Regions from separate parts of the Paenarthrobacter sp. NPDC092416 genome, predicted to be linked through region 1. Evidence: riboswitches for the same ligand, from Rfam matches in the RefSeq annotation. Region 1 holds a riboswitch; each other region holds the start of a gene.
The links. Region 1 has a riboswitch for cyclic di-AMP ahead of ACIQC5_RS19725 (M23 family metallopeptidase). Riboswitches for the same ligand answer to the same signal wherever they lie in the genome.
Positions count from the first base shown of each region.

Region 2: another riboswitch for cyclic di-AMP. It lies ahead of ACIQC5_RS04395 (M23 family metallopeptidase); the one in region 1 lies ahead of ACIQC5_RS19725 (M23 family metallopeptidase).
Region 3: another riboswitch for cyclic di-AMP. It lies ahead of ACIQC5_RS17760 (hypothetical protein); the one in region 1 lies ahead of ACIQC5_RS19725 (M23 family metallopeptidase).
Region 4: another riboswitch for cyclic di-AMP. It lies ahead of ACIQC5_RS09030 (NlpC/P60 family protein); the one in region 1 lies ahead of ACIQC5_RS19725 (M23 family metallopeptidase).

Region 1 is NZ_JBIVQG010000013.1:19,660-24,186, reverse strand. Features, by position in the region: gene ACIQC5_RS19745 (copper-translocating P-type ATPase) at 1-193, shown strand, start outside; gene ACIQC5_RS19740 (hypothetical protein) at 350-808, opposite strand; gene ACIQC5_RS19735 (DsbA family protein) at 862-1,563, opposite strand; gene ACIQC5_RS19730 (TlpA family protein disulfide reductase) at 1,626-2,279, opposite strand; cyclic di-AMP (ydaO/yuaA leader) riboswitch at 2,389-2,552, shown strand; gene ACIQC5_RS19725 (M23 family metallopeptidase) at 2,558-3,352, shown strand; gene ACIQC5_RS19720 (cytochrome c oxidase assembly protein) at 3,377-4,261, opposite strand; gene ACIQC5_RS19715 (hypothetical protein) at 4,285-4,527, opposite strand, start outside.
Region 2 is NZ_JBIVQG010000002.1:25,513-30,039, forward strand. Features, by position in the region: gene ACIQC5_RS04380 (MFS transporter) at 1-1,055, shown strand, start outside; gene serC (phosphoserine transaminase) at 1,185-2,315, opposite strand; gene ACIQC5_RS04390 (metal-dependent transcriptional regulator) at 2,611-3,306, shown strand; cyclic di-AMP (ydaO/yuaA leader) riboswitch at 3,510-3,751, shown strand; gene ACIQC5_RS04395 (M23 family metallopeptidase) at 3,756-4,527, shown strand, end outside.
Region 3 is NZ_JBIVQG010000010.1:109,394-113,920, forward strand. Features, by position in the region: gene ald (alanine dehydrogenase) at 1-124, opposite strand, end outside; gene ACIQC5_RS17755 (PucR family transcriptional regulator) at 332-1,546, shown strand; gene ACIQC5_RS17760 (hypothetical protein) at 1,696-3,033, opposite strand; cyclic di-AMP (ydaO/yuaA leader) riboswitch at 3,039-3,187, opposite strand; gene ACIQC5_RS17765 (ATP-dependent DNA ligase) at 3,419-4,486, shown strand.
Region 4 is NZ_JBIVQG010000003.1:268,946-273,472, reverse strand. Features, by position in the region: gene ACIQC5_RS09040 (NCS2 family permease) at 1-1,240, opposite strand, end outside; gene ACIQC5_RS09035 (copper resistance protein CopC) at 1,353-1,985, shown strand; cyclic di-AMP (ydaO/yuaA leader) riboswitch at 2,135-2,328, shown strand; gene ACIQC5_RS09030 (NlpC/P60 family protein) at 2,332-3,087, shown strand; gene ACIQC5_RS09025 (FAD-binding protein) at 3,273-4,028, opposite strand; gene ACIQC5_RS09020 (universal stress protein) at 4,467-4,527, shown strand, end outside.

The sequences.
Region 1 (4,527 bases):
GTGGCAGAACCTGGTGTGGGCCACCGGATACAACGTCATCGCCGTCCCGCTGGCTGCGGGCGTACTGGCCTTCGCCGGGATCGTGCTCTCCCCGGCTGCGGGCGCGGTGCTGATGTCAGTCTCTACAATCGTCGTCGCCCTGAACGCCCAACTGCTCCGGCGGGTGAAACTGAACCCGTCCCAGGTCCGTTGACCCAACAAGCACCGGCACCGCCGCTCTCAAACCATCCCGGTACAGCGGCGGTGCCGGCATGCTGAAACAATGAAAACCGTGCCCTGGTTCATGCCGTTGCGGGGAGCCGGAACGGCGACCGCTCTGCATCGCCTTGGCTGCCGCAAACCCCGAATTTTAGGGCTGATCTCGCCGGTTTCTTTGAGAGAGGAAGAATCCAACAGCGGCCATGGCCAGGATAACGGCCACGATCCCTGCGACGAGCGGAGCATTGGCATCATTTGGACCGATGCTCTCCGGTGCGGACGGCTGTGTTGAGTTGCTTGGCTGAGAAGAGGGTGTAGCCGCTGTTTGGGGTGGGGTTTCCTCGCCGAAGACCTCCTGCCGCCGGTCATCCGATGGCGTGAGCCCGAAGTTCAAGCTGACTTTGTCGTTGAGTGACCGCCGACCCTGAAGAACCGTGTCCTTCGGAGCTGCAGGTCCGGCAGTTGTCTGCTGTACCGTCGCGGTGACCTGCGGAGGATCGGCGCGGGCCGGGACCGCGGCCACAGTCGAGAAGCTCGCCGCAGCGGCGAGGACGAGACCCGGGAGACCCCATAGGGCTATGACGGACCTCTTGCGGGATGTGTTGTGCACATTTGCTCCAATAGTGGTGATGGTGTGGCGGCTGCCCGCCTGGCTGGGCGGGTCTAGTTCGCGGCGGCCGCTACGAGCCCGCGGAATTGTTCCTCTGTGTTGAAGGGGATCATTTGCCCGTTGAGGAAAAAGGTTGGAGTGTCGGTGACGCCAAAGGAGGTACCGTCTGCGATGTCTTCCTTGATCCGTTCCTTGGTCTTGTCAGCTGTCACGGAGTCGTCATAGGTTCTCAGGTCCAGGCCCAGGTCCTGGGCGAACGAACGGAACAGCTGGGCTTGTGAGTCTTGTTTGTTGCCCCATTGAGTCCCGGTTTCGAACAGTTTGATAGTCATCTGCTGATATTTCCCCTGCTGGGCTGCGGCTTCGGCGGCGAGAGCCGCCGCGGCTGAGTTACGATGCGCGGGAACCGGGAAGTATCGCTGCACGAAGGTGATTCGGTCCCCGTATTCATTCTTCAGTTCCTCGATAAGCGGCTGAGCGGCGCGGCAGGGGTCGCATTCAAAGTCCACGAACTCGACCAGTTGGGCTTTCTCTGTGGTCGGTAAGGTGGTGCGGTGGCTATCTTCCCGAACCAGTTGGGCGACGGCGGTGGGTTGGGCCGACGTCGTCGCTGGCTTATTGAGCGTGAAGACGCTGTACCAGACCAGACCAAGGCCGATGAGGACGGACAGCAAGACCCAGACGAAGACCCTTGTCTTCCTGGCAGTGTCTGCAAGCGGATGCGGGGTCCGCTGCGGCTGTTGTTTTCTTGTCATGGGGCGGGCTCGATCCGGTGGTGTTTTCTTAGGTTGGGGATGCGATTGTGCTCGGCGAGACGCTATGTCTCGGCCACCGCCGCGGCGACAAGGGATCTGAGGATGCTTTGGTCCGCCAGTCCCAGGATGCGTGCCGCGACTCGTCCTTTCTTGTCGATCACGAGAGTGGAAGGAACTGCCTGCGGGGGGACGTATTGGGTCATGGCCAGGAGGATGCCCCCGTCTTTGTCCTGCATGCTGGGGTAGGTGACACCAAAGGTTCGTTCAAAGGCGGCCGCTGCCGGTTCTTCATCGCGGACGTTGACACCATAGAACTGGACACCTTGGCCTTTGAACTGTTCCGCGATGGCTTCGAGCCTCGGGGCTTCGAGCCGGCAGGGGGCGCAGGCGGCATACCAGAAGTTCAGCACGATGATTTTGCCCTGCCAATCACTGGAGGTGATTGCCGTGCCGTCGTAGAGCTTGCCTTTCAGGACCACGGGGGCCTTCCGCTCGGCATCCACATATTCGGTGACAGACCCGTCCCCTGCGATGTAGTTTTTGTTGTCGCCCGCCTTGGCCTGTTCAGAAAGGGTGTCCCTGGCTCCACATCCTGTGAGAACCAGCGCTCCCAGCCCGGTCAAAGACGATGCGGTGATGAAACGCCGACGCGTGATACCCGGCTTCTGTGTACCGGCGCCGCCGGCTGAAAGTAGTCGTCCTACGAACTTAGACATTGCGATCCTTAGATAACGAAATTGTAACTTCTTGGTGTTTTGGTTAGGCTGGGTTTCGTCCATACCCGTCCGGGGTATGGGTTGGCCGTCTCGCCAAACCCCGTCGGCGGCCCAATGAGCATCCAGTTCCAGACGGGGGCGGAGGACCCAACAACGGTGCATGAGCACCTTGGGGTGAAGCCGGCCCTGCAGCTACCCATCCGGGAGCGGGGCTGGCCGGACAGTCCACTCGTCCGAATCCGACAGCTAACTTCGTCGGCGCCGAGAGGACCCCCACCTTGCCTTCCCAGCCCCAGCACGGCCGTCGCCGCGCCACGCCCAGTTCAGCACCCGTCAAGCGCCGTCGTGAAACGGCGTTTCTTCCCTCCCCTCTGCAGGACCGCGGCCATCGGTTCGGTGCTGCCGCCGCTGTCACCGGCCTGATTGCCATGAGTGTCCTATCAGCCGCCCAGGCTGATCCCGGGCGCGTCGGAACCGACCAGGCCCTTTCACCCGCAGTACCAGCTACCGTGTCCGCGCAGCCGGTGATCAATGCCGAAGCCGGCGCTTCCCTCACCTTTGACCGGCCGGTGGTGGGATCAAAGGCCGCACCGCCAGCCACTGTTGCGCCGCCTGTGGCAGCTGTCGCGCCCCAGAAGGCCAAGGCAGCAGTACAGGTCCCTTCCGCTCCGGCGGAGGCATCGACAGCGTTGAAGGCACCCATGGCTTCAATCAACGTCAGTTCACCGTTCGGCCTCAGAGTCAACCCCCTCACCGGGTCGACCGGGGAATGGCATACGGGGATTGACCTGACGGGGGCCTGCAGCACGCCGGTGTTCGCAGCTGGCGCCGGAACCGTCGTGGAAGCCGGTTGGAGCCAGTACGGAGGCGGGAACAGAATTGTCATCGACCACGGCAATGGTTTGAAAACCACGTACAACCATTTGGCCAGCATCGGTGTTGCCATGGGACAGGCCGTTGCATCGGGCGCCCAGATCGCGGGTGTGGGAACGACGGGTAACTCAACCGGCTGCCACCTGCACTTTGAGGTCATGGTCAATGACAAGACCGTGGATCCTGCCAGCTTCATCTGAGACGGACCTCTGCCGCGCAGGTGCTCACGCATCGTGGGTTCCCGGGCCGCGGGGGCCTTGCAGATGCTTCCGGTTCAGCACGTCGAGCTCGTCGTCGCTGAGCTCATCAAAGGAGCGGGCCTCCCTGCGGTCGCTGCGGGAGAACCTGACAAACATGAGGATGATCAGTGGCAGGTCCACGATCTCGGCGAGGAACCACAGCAGGTCCCCGGCGAGTTGTTGGTCCCGGAACGGGTCCGGGAGCCAGGATGGGTGGCCGGTAAGGGGCAATGTCGCGCCGTCCAGGATCTGAGGGCTGATGCGCATCAGCACCCCCGGCACGGCGTCGGCGACCAGTTCGATGAAGACGTAGATGAATTCCACCACGATCAGGGATGTGACGTCTTTCGTCGAGCCATCTTCAATGATCGGTACGGCCATCAGTAACCCCGCTGCGGGGACGAGGACCGTCAGTGCTGCATCCCACCACGGGTCCGTTCTCATCGCGTAGAACAGTGGGGTCAACAAGAGGGTGAACAGGGCAAGGCCCAGCAGGGCCGCGACGACCGTGTTGCTCAGTGCCTTGGTCACCCGGCTGCTCAGAACGCGGGCGAGCCGTTCCTGACCCTGTTTTCCCGAGGCTGCCCTGGCCAGCGTCAGGGGCTGGCCGGCTGCGATCAGCAGCGGGACGATGAACAGGTACGAGGTGATTCTCAGGGTGAAGGCCCAGCGAAGATCGTGGCTGTACACGCCCGTGAACCCGAAGCTGAGCACGGCGAAGCTGCCCAGGCCCAGGCCATAGAAGGTCGCTGCCCGCCACCATGGCCAGTGCACGCCCCGGCGCGCGGCTGCACGGATGCCCTGGCCGTAAAGGACGGCTGCTGTGGCGATGATGGCCGCTGCCGGCACATTCAACGTCCAGGATGACACGACGGCGTCCCAAGGAGGCATCGTCAGCGCTTTGCTTCTGTCCGCCCGGCCAGGAGCGCCCCGGCCAGGAACAGCAGACCCGCTGTGGGGTAACCGGCGTAGAGGTCCAGGGCCACGCTCGGTCCCTGCCCGGCCGGCGCCAGGTGCAGGATCCAATGCCAGATCGCGACCGCCGCCCCGGCGGCCATGATTACCTGTCCGATGCGCACCAGCCGGCGGTGCCTGCGGTGCCGTGTTTCGGGGTCGTCATTGTTGTTGGGTTTGGT
Region 2 (4,527 bases), on a different contig from region 1:
TGGGACTGCTCAGCGCGGGTCTCGGTCTCCTGGTGTTGGCCGGCGCTGCCGAGCTGTGGCATGTCTACATCTTTGCCCTGCTTCTCGGGATCGTCTCGGCCCTGGACGCGCCGGTCCGGCAGACGTTCGTCTCCGAGCTCGTTAAGGACGACTACCTCTCCAACGCAGTCGCGCTCAACAGCGCGTCCTTCAACGTGGCACGCATGATCGGTCCTGCCGTTTCCGGTGTGTTGACGGTGGTGGTGGGACCCGGCTGGGTCTTCCTCATCAACACCCTGTCCTTCGCGGGAATGGTCTGGGCTCTGATCCTTATCCCAGTCTCATCCCTTCGATCCCAGCCGCGCGCAGCGGCCGGGAAGGGGCGTATCCGGGAAGGCCTCCGCTATGTCCGCAACCGGCCGGACATCCAGGTAGTCATGGCCGCCATCTTCATTGTGGGGACGTTCGGGCTGAACTTCCCGCTCTTCATCGCCGCTATGGTGGGCACCCAGTTCGGCATGGACGCCGGCGCGTTTGGACTCTTGAACTCCGTGATGGCCGTTGGATCCGTGACGGGAGCGCTCCTTTCGGCCCGGCGCGGGCGACCCCGGCTGAGACTGATCTTCCTGGCCGCCGGAGGGTTCGGTGTGGCCAGCGCCCTGGCCGCGCTTGCTCCCAACGCCGTTCTGTTCGGCATGGCCCTGGTGCCCTGCGGCTTGTTCGCGCTCACTGTCATCACGAGTGCCAACGGCTACGTGCAGTCCACCACAGAGCCTGTCATGCGCGGCCGCGTGATGTCGCTGTACATGGCCATTTTCATGGGCGGAACACCCATCGGAGCCCCTCTGGTGGGTTGGGTTGCCAACGCCGGCGGGCCACGATGGGCCGTGGGCGTTGCAGCGGTGTCCGGCGTCAGCGCCGCCGTCGTGGGTTTGATCTGGATTATCAGGGCCAAGCAGCTGCGGCTCCGCTTCGACCGACGCGCGCGCGGGATGCGGTACTTCCGCGTTGAGTCGTTGCTGGCACGGAACCCGGAGGAAGAGGACGACGACGACGGTTCCCGCCGCGTGACCTAGCGGCAGCCTCTGCAGCCCATGGGGCAGCGCTTTTTTTGGGGGGAAGCGCTTAAAAGCGTCAGCGCCGCCCGGGAAGAATTCCCGGACGACGCCGACCCAGCCGTTCGCGCGGAAAACCGCGCGTGGTGGTTACTTCTTCAGTTCGCCCACGACGTAGTCGATGCTGGCAAGCAGGGCAGAAACGTCGTCCGGCTCGATGGCGACGAACGTTGCGATGCGCAGCTGGTTGCGGCCGAGCTTGCGGTACGGCTCGGTGTCCACGACGCCGTTGGCCCGCAGTACCTTGGCGATGGCCGCCGCGTCAATCGAGTCGTCGAAGTCGATGGTGGCAATGACGTTGGAGCGTTCCTCTGCTTTGGCGACGAACGGTGTGGCGTACTCGGAGGCTTCCGCCCAGGAGTAAATGCGGCTCGCGGAATCGGCGGTCCGCTTGCTGGCGAAATCCAGGCCACCGTTGCTGTTGAGCCACTGAACCTGTGCGTCAAGGGTTACCAGCGTGGACAGCGACGGCGTGTTGTAGGTCTGGTTCAGGCGGGAGTTGTCGATCGCAGTCTGGAGGTCCAGGAAGTCCGGGATCCAGCGGTCGCTTGCCTTGATGCGGGCAGCGCGCTCGATCGCGGCGGGGGAGAAGAGGCCCAACCACAGACCGCCGTCGGATGCAAAGTTCTTCTGCGGGGCGAAGTAGTAGACGTCGGACTCAGCCACGTCCACGTCCAGGCCACCTGCAGCCGAGGTAGCGTCCACCAAGACGAGCGAAGCTTCATCCGCACCCTGGACGCGCTTCACGGGAGCGGCCACGCCCGTGGACGTCTCGTTCTGGGGCCAGGCGTAAACGTCCACACCGGCCTCAGCCTGGGCTGCGGGACGGGTGCCCGGCTCGGACTTGATGATGGAGGAAGCGTCCAGGAACGGGGCCTTGTTGGTGGCTGCAGCAAACTTGGAACCGAATTCACCAAAGGACAGGTGCTGGGCCTTCTTCTCAACCAGCCCGAAGCTTGCGATGTCCCAGAATGCTGTTGAGCCGCCGACGCCGAGCACCACTTCGTAGCCTTCCGGGGCGCGGAAGAACTGGCTGAGGCCCTCGCGGACCGAGCCCACCAGGTTCTTGACGGGTGCCTGGCGGTGGGAAGTGCCCAGGATGGTTGCCGATGCTGCGGACAGCGCCTCGACCTGTTCCGGGCGGACCTTGGACGGTCCTGCGCCGAAGCGTCCGTCCTTGGGCAGCAAGTCGGCGGGAATAGTGATGCTGGCGTCGCTCACGTGTGGCTCCAATGTGAAGTAGCGGTCGAGATGGGTCGTGGCAGGTGGCATCGGCTGCCCCTTCGACTCCCCAATTCTGCCTGACTGTGTGCGTACGCGGATACCTGTCCTTGTCATAGTCCGCCACGTGGAACGCCGAGGCCGCTCCGGTAATGAAAATTATCCGGAGTAATTCCAAATAAGCTAGGCTTGGGGTTGGCGTTCCAGAGGTTGCGGCTCCAAGCCGTTTGGCCTTGACCGGGACGTTGTACGGTGGAGATTACGCAAGAACTGCGTTCGAGGAGAGCTGAGCTGGATGACGGATCTGATCGATACCACTGAGATGTATCTTCGGACCATTTTGGAGTTGGAAGAAGAGAACATCGTGGCTCTTCGCGCACGTATCGCGGAGCGTCTCCGCCACTCCGGCCCCACGGTTTCCCAGACCATCGGCCGCATGGAGCGCGATGGCCTGGTGGTGGTCTCCAATGACCGTCACCTCGAACTCACCGAGTCCGGCCGCAAGCGGGCAACCGAGGTCATGCGTAAGCACCGCCTCGCCGAGCGACTGCTCGCCGACGTCATCGGCCTGGACTGGGCCTACGTGCACGACGAAGCCTGCCGCTGGGAACACGTGATGAGTGAGCGCGTTGAGCGCAGGCTTTACGAGCTGCTGGAACACCCCACCGAATCGCCATACGGCAACCCGATTCCCGGACTGGAAGCCCTCGGCGGCAGCCCCAGCCAGCCATTCTCGCGCGGTGTGGTCAACCTCATCGACGCCATGGACAACTATGCTGCGGATTCCAAGGTCATGGTCAGTCGTCTCGCGGAGCCCATCCAGGTGGAGCCTGAACTGCTGACCCAGCTGGATGAGGGCGGAATCCGTCCAGGCGCACCGGTGTCCCTTGAGCGAGTGGGGGAGTACATCTCCGTTCGCGTACCCGGCATCGAGGGTGCCCTTGAGCTGCCTCCCGAGGTAGCCGCGCACGTCTTCGTTACGGTCAGCTGACCACCCTTTCGTCCCTGCGGAACACGCTGCCCGGCGGGTACGTGGTCCATCTCACTGTGCCCTTTTGCGGGCGTGTGACCTGCGGTTTTGACCAAAGAGTGATAAGGGCCTTCGCCAACACGGTTGTTTTGGAAGATAACGAATTTATTACTGCGGGGCTTAATCGCCTATAGTTATCTACTAACGCCGATACCAAAGCGTTACCTGATCTGGAGCCGAGCTCTGCCAGCGGATCGGGTGTGTTATCCACCACTGGCAGAGGCGGGGGAACCACAAGCGGCTGTCTAAAGAAGCAGCCTTGGGGTGAAGTCCGCAGCAGAAGTGCCCACTATCGCAGTTCCTTTCGGGGATACCTGTGTGCCGTGAGCGCTTCGTGCGGACCGGGTCTTTGAACTCTCTGACCCGAATCCGACAGCTAACTTCGCAGGCTTTCCAGAGAGGAACAGAGTTTGACATCGCAGAACGTCAGGGGCCGCCGCCGCGCGTCCGGCCCCGCTGCTGAGCTGCGGCCAGCCCGCGTAGTAACGGAAACCCGGCCGCGCGACACCCACCGTGAGGTGCGCCGCCGTAAGAGCCCGATGCGCCAGGTAGCCGACTTCGCCGCAGCCAGTGGCGTCGGGCAGAAAGCCGGTGTTGCGCTTGCCGCCACCGGACTTGCCCTGACTGTCGGTCTGCCGGCCACAAGCCCGGTCATGGCCACGTCGGAATCCGGCCAGACGACGTCGGCCTTGTCGGTCGCCGGAGGCAGCCAGCCCGAGGTTTCCGCAGAAGCAAGCGCCAAGATTGACTTCAGCCGTGCAGCGGTCGCTACCAAGGCAGACCCGGACGGCAAGCTCAAGCAGCTGCTGAGCGCCCAGTCCGCAGGCAGCATCCAGCGCGCGTCCTCCCTTGGCACCCTTGGTAGCCCTCTGGACACGCTGGTCACGGCATCGCCCTTCGGCTACCGCGTCAGCCCCCTGACTGGCGGAACCGGCGACTTCCACCGCGGCCAGGATTTCGTTGCCCAGTGCGGCACTGCCGTGCACGCCGCTGCGGCCGGCAAGGTCACCTTCGCGGGCTGGCACGCCTACGGCGGAGGCAATCGCGTAGTGGTGGACCATGGCAATGGCCTGGAAACCACGTATAACCACCTGTCGTCCTTCACAGTCAAGGTTGGCCAAACGGTCAACCGCGGAGACACTGTAGCCCTCAGCGGCACCACAGGCGCTTCCACGGGGTGCC
Region 3 (4,527 bases), on a different contig from region 1:
CGAGGCCAGCGCCGCGTTCAACCAGAACCGTGTGTCCGTGGGTACGGAACTCGTGGACACCGGCGGCCGTGATGGCTACGCGGAATTCGTTGTTCTTGATTTCTTTGGGGACGCCGATGATCATTTGTGGGCTCCATCGTTTGCGGCCTCTTCGGCCTGAATGTGTTGCGGGCTGTGATTCCAGAATAGATCCGGCTGTGAGGCAGGCGACATGGACGTGGAAGGGGTCAGCGCCGGAAACCGCGGAAAGTAAAGGTTCTTGCTCCTCGCGACTCGACATTTGTCGAGCACTGGAGCGTCAGGTGTCGCCTGCTGTTGGTACGCTTTCAGGATGCAACAGGACGTCGAGCAAATCGTTGAACGCGTGGCGCTAAAGCTCGGCCGCGGCCTCTCCTTGGAAGACCTCGACGGCGTTCTCCTCGCCTACAGTTCCAACCAGTCGCACGCCGACCGCGTCCGCGTTAATTTCCTGCTCAGCAAGCGTGTCCCCAGCGACGTCAGCGCGTGGCAGCTCTCGCATGGCATCGCAACCGCGGTGCGTCCCGTCGTCGTGCCTGCCAATAGCGAGCTGGGCATGCTGGGCCGGGTATGCGTGCCACTTCTGGTCCGCGGTTTCCGTGTGGGGTATCTGTGGGTGCAGCTGGACGTCGAAGAACAGAGTGCGACGGCGATACTTGCCGAACTGCCCGGCGTGCGAGACGAACTGGACCTGTTGGCAGGATTGTTGCTGGATTCAAACACTGCGGAATCGGAGTTCAGGCGGCGGCGTGAGCAGGAATTCCTGGCGGCGTGCGGCGGGGAATCCAACGCCGTGGCCGCCGTAGCTGGCTGGAAGGAAATCCAAGGGCGCGGGCCATGGCAACTCGTCACTGTGCTGGACGCGGACGGCGGCGGGTCCGACGTCGATCCCATCGCCGCTACTTTGACGCATCGCTCGGCGGCGCTGCAGTCGACGATTGGCGTCAACGCTGCGTTGTTCAGCGCCGGAACGGAAACGCACGCCGTGGTCCTGTTCCGGGAATCAGGTGGCCGTGCGGACCATGCGCAGGTCTTGGTGCATTACCAATTGGAGCTGGCGAAACGCGCGGGACGGACCGTGGACCGCGTGATTTTGGGCATCAGCGAGCCATTCCAAGTGATCCGGCAGCTCGCGGGAGCATACCGCCAGTCGAAGCTCGCGGCGCAGGCGGCGGCAGTAGATCCGCCGCTGGGGGAGCTCGTGGACAGCCGTTCCGTGGGGGTCTATCAATTGTTCGAAAGGTTGCAGGCACCGGGAGGCTGGGACGACGCCGGCTCGGTGCACTATCGTGCGCTGGAAGACCATGACCGCAACGGTGAATTGCTCCCGGTGCTGGAGCTGCTCTACGACAATGACGGCTCCGTGCAGGACGTTGCTGCCAAACTCCACCTCCACCGGAGCAGCATCTACAACCGGCTGGGCAGGATCCGGCAACTCATCGGTGCTGACCCGTTGAGCGGTGCCATCCGGCTCGAGTTGCACGCGGCGTTGAAGGCGCGGCGCTGGGCAACGCGGCCGCGGATTTGATGCTGGATCAGGCCAGGCTCAGCGCCCGAACGGCTTCATCCGGCGGCAACCCCATCGACTGGAGCGGCGACGGACCAAGGAAGTCCGGCTGCCGCTGCAGTACCGGCCATGCCACCCCACGTGAGTGGTGGTTCGGGGCATGCGGGTGCTCACCTGAGGACCTCGTTGGCAGCGTCCAGAAGTCCCTCGAGATCCACTGAAGACTGGGGTGTGGTTGCGCTCGGGCTACCCGTCGGCTTCGGTTTCCTGGCGGCATCGGTTTCCGTCGGCGAAGGGGTTGGCGTGCCGGTGGGCGTCGGGGTCGATGTGACCGTGTCGCTGGGGACCGGGCTGGGCGCCGGAGTTGTCGCAACGGGAACCGGTGTGGTGACGCCCGGTACGGGAGTGACGGCAGACGGCGCAGCTGACGGGACCCAGACCGGGTCCGCGAGCGAAACTTGAGGCGTCGGAACGGACGACGACGTCACTGCAGCATGTGCCTCCTGCGTGGTTTGCGTCGGGTCGGCCAGAGCTTGGCCCGCGGTAGCGCTGGGGCTGGAGGAAGATGACGCCGATGCGCTGGGGGAGACGCTGGCCGCAGTGGACGGAACCTCGGACTCGCCGGAACTGCTGTCCTTGGCCTGCGGGGTCTGTGTTTCCTGGCCGAAGAACGGCAATTCCAGGGCTTGGCCGAGCGAACCGGCAGTCAGAACCAGGCCCAGGGCTCCGGCGACAACTGCCATCCGCTGGCTTACGGCGCGAACGGTTGCGGCTTTCTTCAGAACGGCCAAGGGCTCCCGGCTGAACGGCGAAGCAGCAAAGGACGCCGCGCCAAAGCCGGCCTTGGTGGCCGCTGATTGCGAGGTGGCTGATTGCGAGGTCACTTGTGCAGCTGCCCTCCGAGTAGGCATCTCGGCTGCCTGGGGCTGCTCCGGCGCATTCGGCTCATCGGACTCCCGGCTCGCGAGTGCGGCGGCGGCAGTCGCGGCCGCAGCAACCTGCGCGGGTGAAGTGGCCCGGGCCGGAGACGGTGTGGCAGGTGCCGAGACCGTCGGGATGGCCGCCGTGGCCGGCTCTGCCGCAGGTGCCATCACTGGGATCGCGGTCGTCGCGGGTTCGGAAACGCGGTCCTCCTCAGCAGCAGGAGCCACAGCGGGAATTTCCGTAGTGACCGGCTGCGGAGTCGGCGTCTGCTCTTCGGCGGCCTTGACGATGGGGATGGCCGCCGTCGCGGGTTCGGCTGGTGCGCTGGGCTCGGGGTCAATCACCGCCCGTGCGATGCGCTCACGTTCGGCGGCGCGTGCGGCCGCGCGCGTGGTGGGGGCCGCGATGGTGGGCGTGGCCTCAGTGGCGGGTTCCGGCGTCGTACTTGTCTGTTCCGGAGCAGGTGTGTCCGGAGTAGATGTGGAGGTGACGGCTGCGCTGAATTCGGCGCGGCGGCGTCCGGTTGGCTTGGTGCGCTCGCTGGCCACTTGGGCGCGGCGCGGCTGATCCATGGATGCGGACATGGTGGTTTGCCTCTCAACGCCTTCGAGGTTAGCTGTCGGGTTCGGACGAGGCCGTCCGGCCGCACATGGCGGCTTCACCCCGAGGGCCTGTGGAGATGCAGGCCCGGGAACTCTGGGTCCCCCGTCTCTGCCGCGGGTCTGGCGGAACTCCGGGATGCGGCAGAGCTCGGCGTCATCCCGGAAACGGCCCAGTTGGGGTTGGGTCGCTCTTCGACGTTACAGGAGGCCGCCGTCAAAGTCACGTTTACGTAACGGGCGGGAGGCCTGTCGGAGCGTGTGGCGCTGAGGACCTAGGCTACGGGGTTCGTGCGGGATCTGGGACTCTGGCCAAGATATCCAACGCCAAGACTAGCTTCGGCGTGCACCGGCAGGTAGACATTGTCGTATGGACCTGCCAGTGATGCCGCCGATCTCGCCCATGCTCGCCAAGTCTGTTCCCTCAATCCCTGATGTTGGTCACCATGAGCCCAAGTGGGACGGCTTCAGGACCATCGTCTTCAAGGACGGTGACGAGATCATCCTGGGTAGCCGCAACGAGAAGCCGATGACCCGTTACTTCCCTGAACTCGTGGAGGCGCTCCGGAGGAACCTGCCGGACAAATGCGTGATCGACGGCGAAATTGTCCTGATCGCGGACAACAGGCTGGACTTCGAAGGGCTTCAGCAGCGCATTCATCCCGCCGACAGCCGTGTCCGAATGCTTGCGGAGAAAACGCCGTCCTCCATGATCGCCTTCGACCTCCTTGCCTTGGGAGATCAGAACCTCATGGACAGGCCGTTTTCGGAGCGCCGTGCCACCTTGGAGCGTGCCCTCGCCAAGGCGGAGCCGCCCGTATATGTGACGCCCGCAGTAGCGGATCTTGATAAGGCGCAGGAGTGGTTCGTGCAACTGGAGGGCGCCGGGCTGGATGGCGTGCTGTCCAAACCCTTGGACGGGACGTATCAGCCCAATAAGCGCGTGATGTTCAAGACCAAGCACGAGCGCACGGCGGATTGCGTGGTGTCGGGATTCCGGTGGCACAAGACTGCCCAGGTTGTGGGCTCGATGCTGCTCGGTCTTTATGACGATGGCGGTCGACTGCAGCATGTGGGGGTGGTGGCGTCTTTCCCAATGGCCCGCAGGGAGAGTCTCGTGGCCGAACTGGAGCCGTACCACATCGAGCTCAGCGAACATCCCTGGGGTCAGTGGGCCAACCAGTCAGAAGCGACAACTGCCGGGTCCCGAATGCCGGGGGCGCAGAGCAGGTGGAGCGGCGGCAAAGATTTCTCCTTTGTACCGCTGCGTCCAGAGCTCGTCATCGAGGTCGCCTACGACTATATGGAAGGCGACAGGTTCAGGCACACCACGCAATTCCGTCGGTGGCGGCCGGACCGTACCCCGGAAAGCTGCACCTACTCCCAGCTTGAGGAACCTGTGGACTACGACCTTGGTGAGATCCTGCGGTTGCCATAGTCCCTGGCATGCTTCGTTGCTGCTCCGCTTTTCAGTTGCTT
Region 4 (4,527 bases), on a different contig from region 1:
TGCCGACGCCCCAGTCCTGCCAATCGATTTTGCCCACCTGGGAAACCATCATGAAGCCCACAACCACCAGCGCCGGGGCGACGGCCTCGAACGGAACCAGATTGATGAGCGGCGTGAAGAACATGGCCACCAGGAACAGCGCGCCGGTGACGATCGAGGCGAGGCCAGTGCGGGCACCTTCGCCAATCCCGGCGCCTGACTCAACGAAGATCTGGTTGGAGGACACCGACGCGCCGCCACCCACGATCGCGCCGAGGGCGTCCACCTGGAGCACGCGGTCAACGTTGGGGATGTTGCCGTGCTCGTCCACGGTTCCGGCCTCGTTGGCCAGGCCCACCATGGTGCCCATCGCGTCGAAGAAGATGCTCAGGAGGATCACGAACGCCAGCAACGTAGCAGCAACGAATCCGAGGTGTTCGAACGCGCCGAAGGGGTTCGCTTTGCCGATCAGGGAAAGGTCCGGTGCGCCCCATTCGGACAAGGTCGGCGCCACGAGGGACCAGCCGCGCGGGTTGACCTTGGTGCCGTCAAAGCTCGGACCGATGTGCAAGGTGAATTCGAGGACGGCCGCCAGCGCTGTGGAAACAACGATGCCAATCAGAATCGCGCCGCGGACCTTCCTGACCACCAGGGCGATGGTCAGGATCAGGCCAACTGCAAACACGAGCGTCGGCCAACCCATGAGTTTTCCGTCCACGCCCAAGCCCAATGGAACGGTGGTGCCCGCGGCGTCGGGGATGCGGCGGACGAAGCCTGCGTTGACCAGGCCGATCAGCGCGATGAACAAGCCGATGCCCACCACGATCGCCGTCTTGAGCGCTTCGGGGACGGCCTTGAACACGGCGGTCCGGAAGCCGGTGAGGACCAGGATCAGCATGGTGACGCCGGAGAGCACCACGAGCCCCATCATGTCCGGCCAGGTCAGTTCGGGGTGGGAAGCAACCGTCACGGCGACGAACGCATTGACCCCAAGGCCGGTGGCCACGGCAAAAGGGTGCTTGGCCCAGGCGCCCATGAGGATGGTCAGGATGCCTGCGACGAACGCCGTTGTCGCCGCCACTGCTGTGAAGCCCAGGGATGCTCCGCTCGAGTCCGCCCCGGAGAGGATCAATGGGTTGAGGACCACGATGTAGCTCATGGCGAAGAAGGTCGCGAAGCCGCCACGGATTTCCCGCGAATACGTGGATCCGCGCTCGGAAATCTTGAAGTAGCGGTCGATTGCAGAACCTTGTTTAAGCATGAAGGTCTCCGGGGATCGGGGGAGTTTGCTCTCAAATCCTATGCCTCCCGGAGGGCTCGTCCGGGAGATTCGCCTAGTCTGTAAGGAAGCCAACACTAGGAGTCATCGCCCCATGCGTAACATCCGCCCGCTTCTGGCCGCCATAGTCGCCGCTCTCACCTTCGCAACCGCGGTGCTGTTTGCTGCCGCTCCGGCGTCTGCCCACGACGTCGCCGAGTCCACGGCTCCGGCGAACGGTGCCACAGTGGCGGAAGTACCGGCGTCGGTATCGATTACGTTCAGCAACCGCCCGCTGGCTATCGGCTCGGGCGTCACTGTTACGGCTGGCGGCGAAAACTGGGCGGACGGCGCCGTCGAGATCGTGGACAACGTGGTGACGCAGAAGCTCCGCCCAGGCGCTCCGGCGGGCGAATTCACTGTTGTGTGGCGCGTGGTCAGCTCCGACTCGCACCCCATCGAAGGCACCTTTACGTTCACCGCCACTGCAGGAAGCACGACGGCGGGCACCGGCTCGGGGGCTGCGTCACCGTCTGCTTCGGCGTCGTCGGCGAGCGTCCCGACGGCGGGCACAGCGGCGCCGGGGACGGGAAATAACGAACCGGCAACGGACGCTTCACAGCCGTTCCCGTGGAGCATCGTCGGCTTCGCAGTGGTCGCCTTGGGCCTGCTGATCTTCCTCGGTGTCACTGCCCGTAAGAAACTCGCGGCAACCGGCGATTCAGAAGGTGAAAACCCCGCCGAATAGCGGCCTGCGGGCCTACTCGTGAAGGTCTCAGAATGATCACCAAGACACGCCCAATCTTAACTTCTCGTTACTCAAATGTGACTTTGAAGTGATCATCACGTACCGTTGTATCTGTGCCTGTTCCATGAACCGGGCACTTCCGGCCTGATTGCCTAGCTCTGCCGCAGTCCGGAATCCGTTCGCAGACAAACCTACGGCAGAGACAGGGAACCCATTTTGGACCGCTTTCGAGCGTGTCTTGGGGTGAAGCCACGAAGCTTTCCGCTGACAGCGGTGGTGATAGTGGCCGGGTGACTCCCATCCGAATCCGACAGCTAACCTCGCAGGCATCGGGAGAGGCTACTTCATGTCTTCACGCATTCTTCGCGGCCGTCGTAAGGCGGACAGCGTACGTCCTAATCCGTTCATCTCCATCTCCAAGGCTGTTGCCAGCAACGCCTCCGGCGCAGGTCGCCAGGCCGCTGTGATCGCTGCAGCTTCGGGCCTCGTCCTGACCGGTTCCATTGCTGCACACGCTGCTGAAACCCCGGTTCAGCGCGACTCCAGCCCCGCAACCGTTGCCGAGACCGTTGCGGAAACCCCCAACCAGGTTGTCACCGCAGCATCCACTGCCACCGTCAACTTCGAGCGTCCCGCAGTTGCTTCCGTAGCGGCTCCGGTCATCGAGAAGCCGGCTCCCGTCGCAGCGGCTCCCGTTGCCAAGACGGCTGCCGCAACTGCTACCGTTCAGGCTGCAGCACCCGCTCCGGCCGCCACGGCTCCTGCTGCAGCTCCGGCTGTCGGCGGCATCAACGCAGCCATGGTCGCCTCGGCATACGCCCAGATCGGCATCTTCCAGGACTGCACCGCCATGGTCGAAAGGGCCCTCGGCTCGGCCGGTATCCCGGTTGGCGACCTCGGTCCCATGCAGTTCATGAACTACGGCAAGGTTGTCAGCGACCCCCAGCCCGGTGACATGATCGTCCAGTCCGGCCACGTAGCCATCTACATCGGCAACGGCCAGGCCATCAGCGGTGGCATCAACGGGAACCAGACGGGTATCCACCCCATCAGCTGGCTCACCGCCACTGGCCCCATCACGTACGTACGTGCAGGCGCATAAGCTGTAGCTTCACCGCGCATTGGCTCGACCATGCACACTGGCTCCACCGTGCATTGGCTATGCCAAGTTTTAACTGAAGGCCGGTGCCTTCGAGGACTTATGTCGTCGAGGGCACCGGCCTTTGCGCTTAAAATCGGCTGACTGTGGCGCTGGAAAAAACTATGCGATTCGCGGCAGTTGAAACGCTAAGCGATCGCGATCCCCGGGCCTGCCGGGAGCGCCACCCTGGTGGAAATAGCCTGCCCGACCGCCTTTGCCTGCCGGAGAACTTCCTTCGGTGTGGGGGTAATGAGTTCCCCGACACCCACCAGGTGCATCCCGACGGCGCGCATGGCTGCCGCAAGATTCTGGCCTATCGAAATGCCAAGTTCGGCGAGCATCCGGCGCAACTGGCTTTGGGCGCAGCGCGTCACCACGATGTGGTCGGCCAAGAGGACGCCCGTGGCCGTGTGGACGGCCCACTGCCGGGAGCCTGCCACGGGGAGCCCGGGCATCACTCCGGCGGTAAGGGCGGCGGTGAGGGTCGCGGGAGCGCCCGCGGTTGGTCCGACGGCGGAGCTGACGGATAGTCCCGTCATTCCTGCGCCCATTCCTGGGCCTAGCCCTGCGCCCAGCTGAAGGGAAGTTTCTGCCCCCAGGAAGTCCAGGCGGACCGCTCGTGTGTCGCTGCGGACATCAAGGTGGTGGCTGGCGGCGTAGTTGCGCAGGTGCCGGAGGATCTCGTGGCGTTCCTGCATGGCAGCGGGATCGGCCGCGTCGCAGCGCTGCAGCATGCCTGTGTGGAGGGATGGTCCTGTCGTGGCCAAGGCTCCCAGACCGTCCACCACAATGGAACCTACGCCGTAGCGGCTGAGTTCACTGGCGACAGCCAGTCCGGACAGCCCGGCGCCGATCACCACGGTAGTGGTGCGTTCCGTGCCGGAATCAGGCGTGAGTGACACTGCTTGGTTCCTCCTTGACGTGTGTGCCCTGAGGCATCGCGTGGGATCGCGTCCGAGTTCCCCAAGCGGCCGCAAATAAATGGCCGGTAGTGTTCTGGAACACATTCACCGGCCATTCGGTGAATCGAACACTACAGAACTTTTCCGGCCATGGATAGCCTCCGCGCCCGCGTGTTTTTCGATGTTCATCTGCGGCGAATTCAGGTGCCCCAAAACGAGCCCGGACCGTTATCCACATAGCCGAACGGCGCCTTGATTCGGCCCTGCCAACCGAGAATAGTGGTGCTTGGAAGGGGAATCCCAAGGATCCTCCATCCCCGGAAAATGCAAGGGGAACTGCCGAGTAGGCGGGCAGCCTGCCTGTCAGGGAAACCGGCAGGTAGATCCTCTGGCAGAATGGCCGGAACATCAGGCAGTAAGTGCGAGGAGGCGGGCCCCATGGACCAGCACGGCAGACACGTTGAAGAACCACAGGACGGCGAAGGAGAGTCCGTCGCGC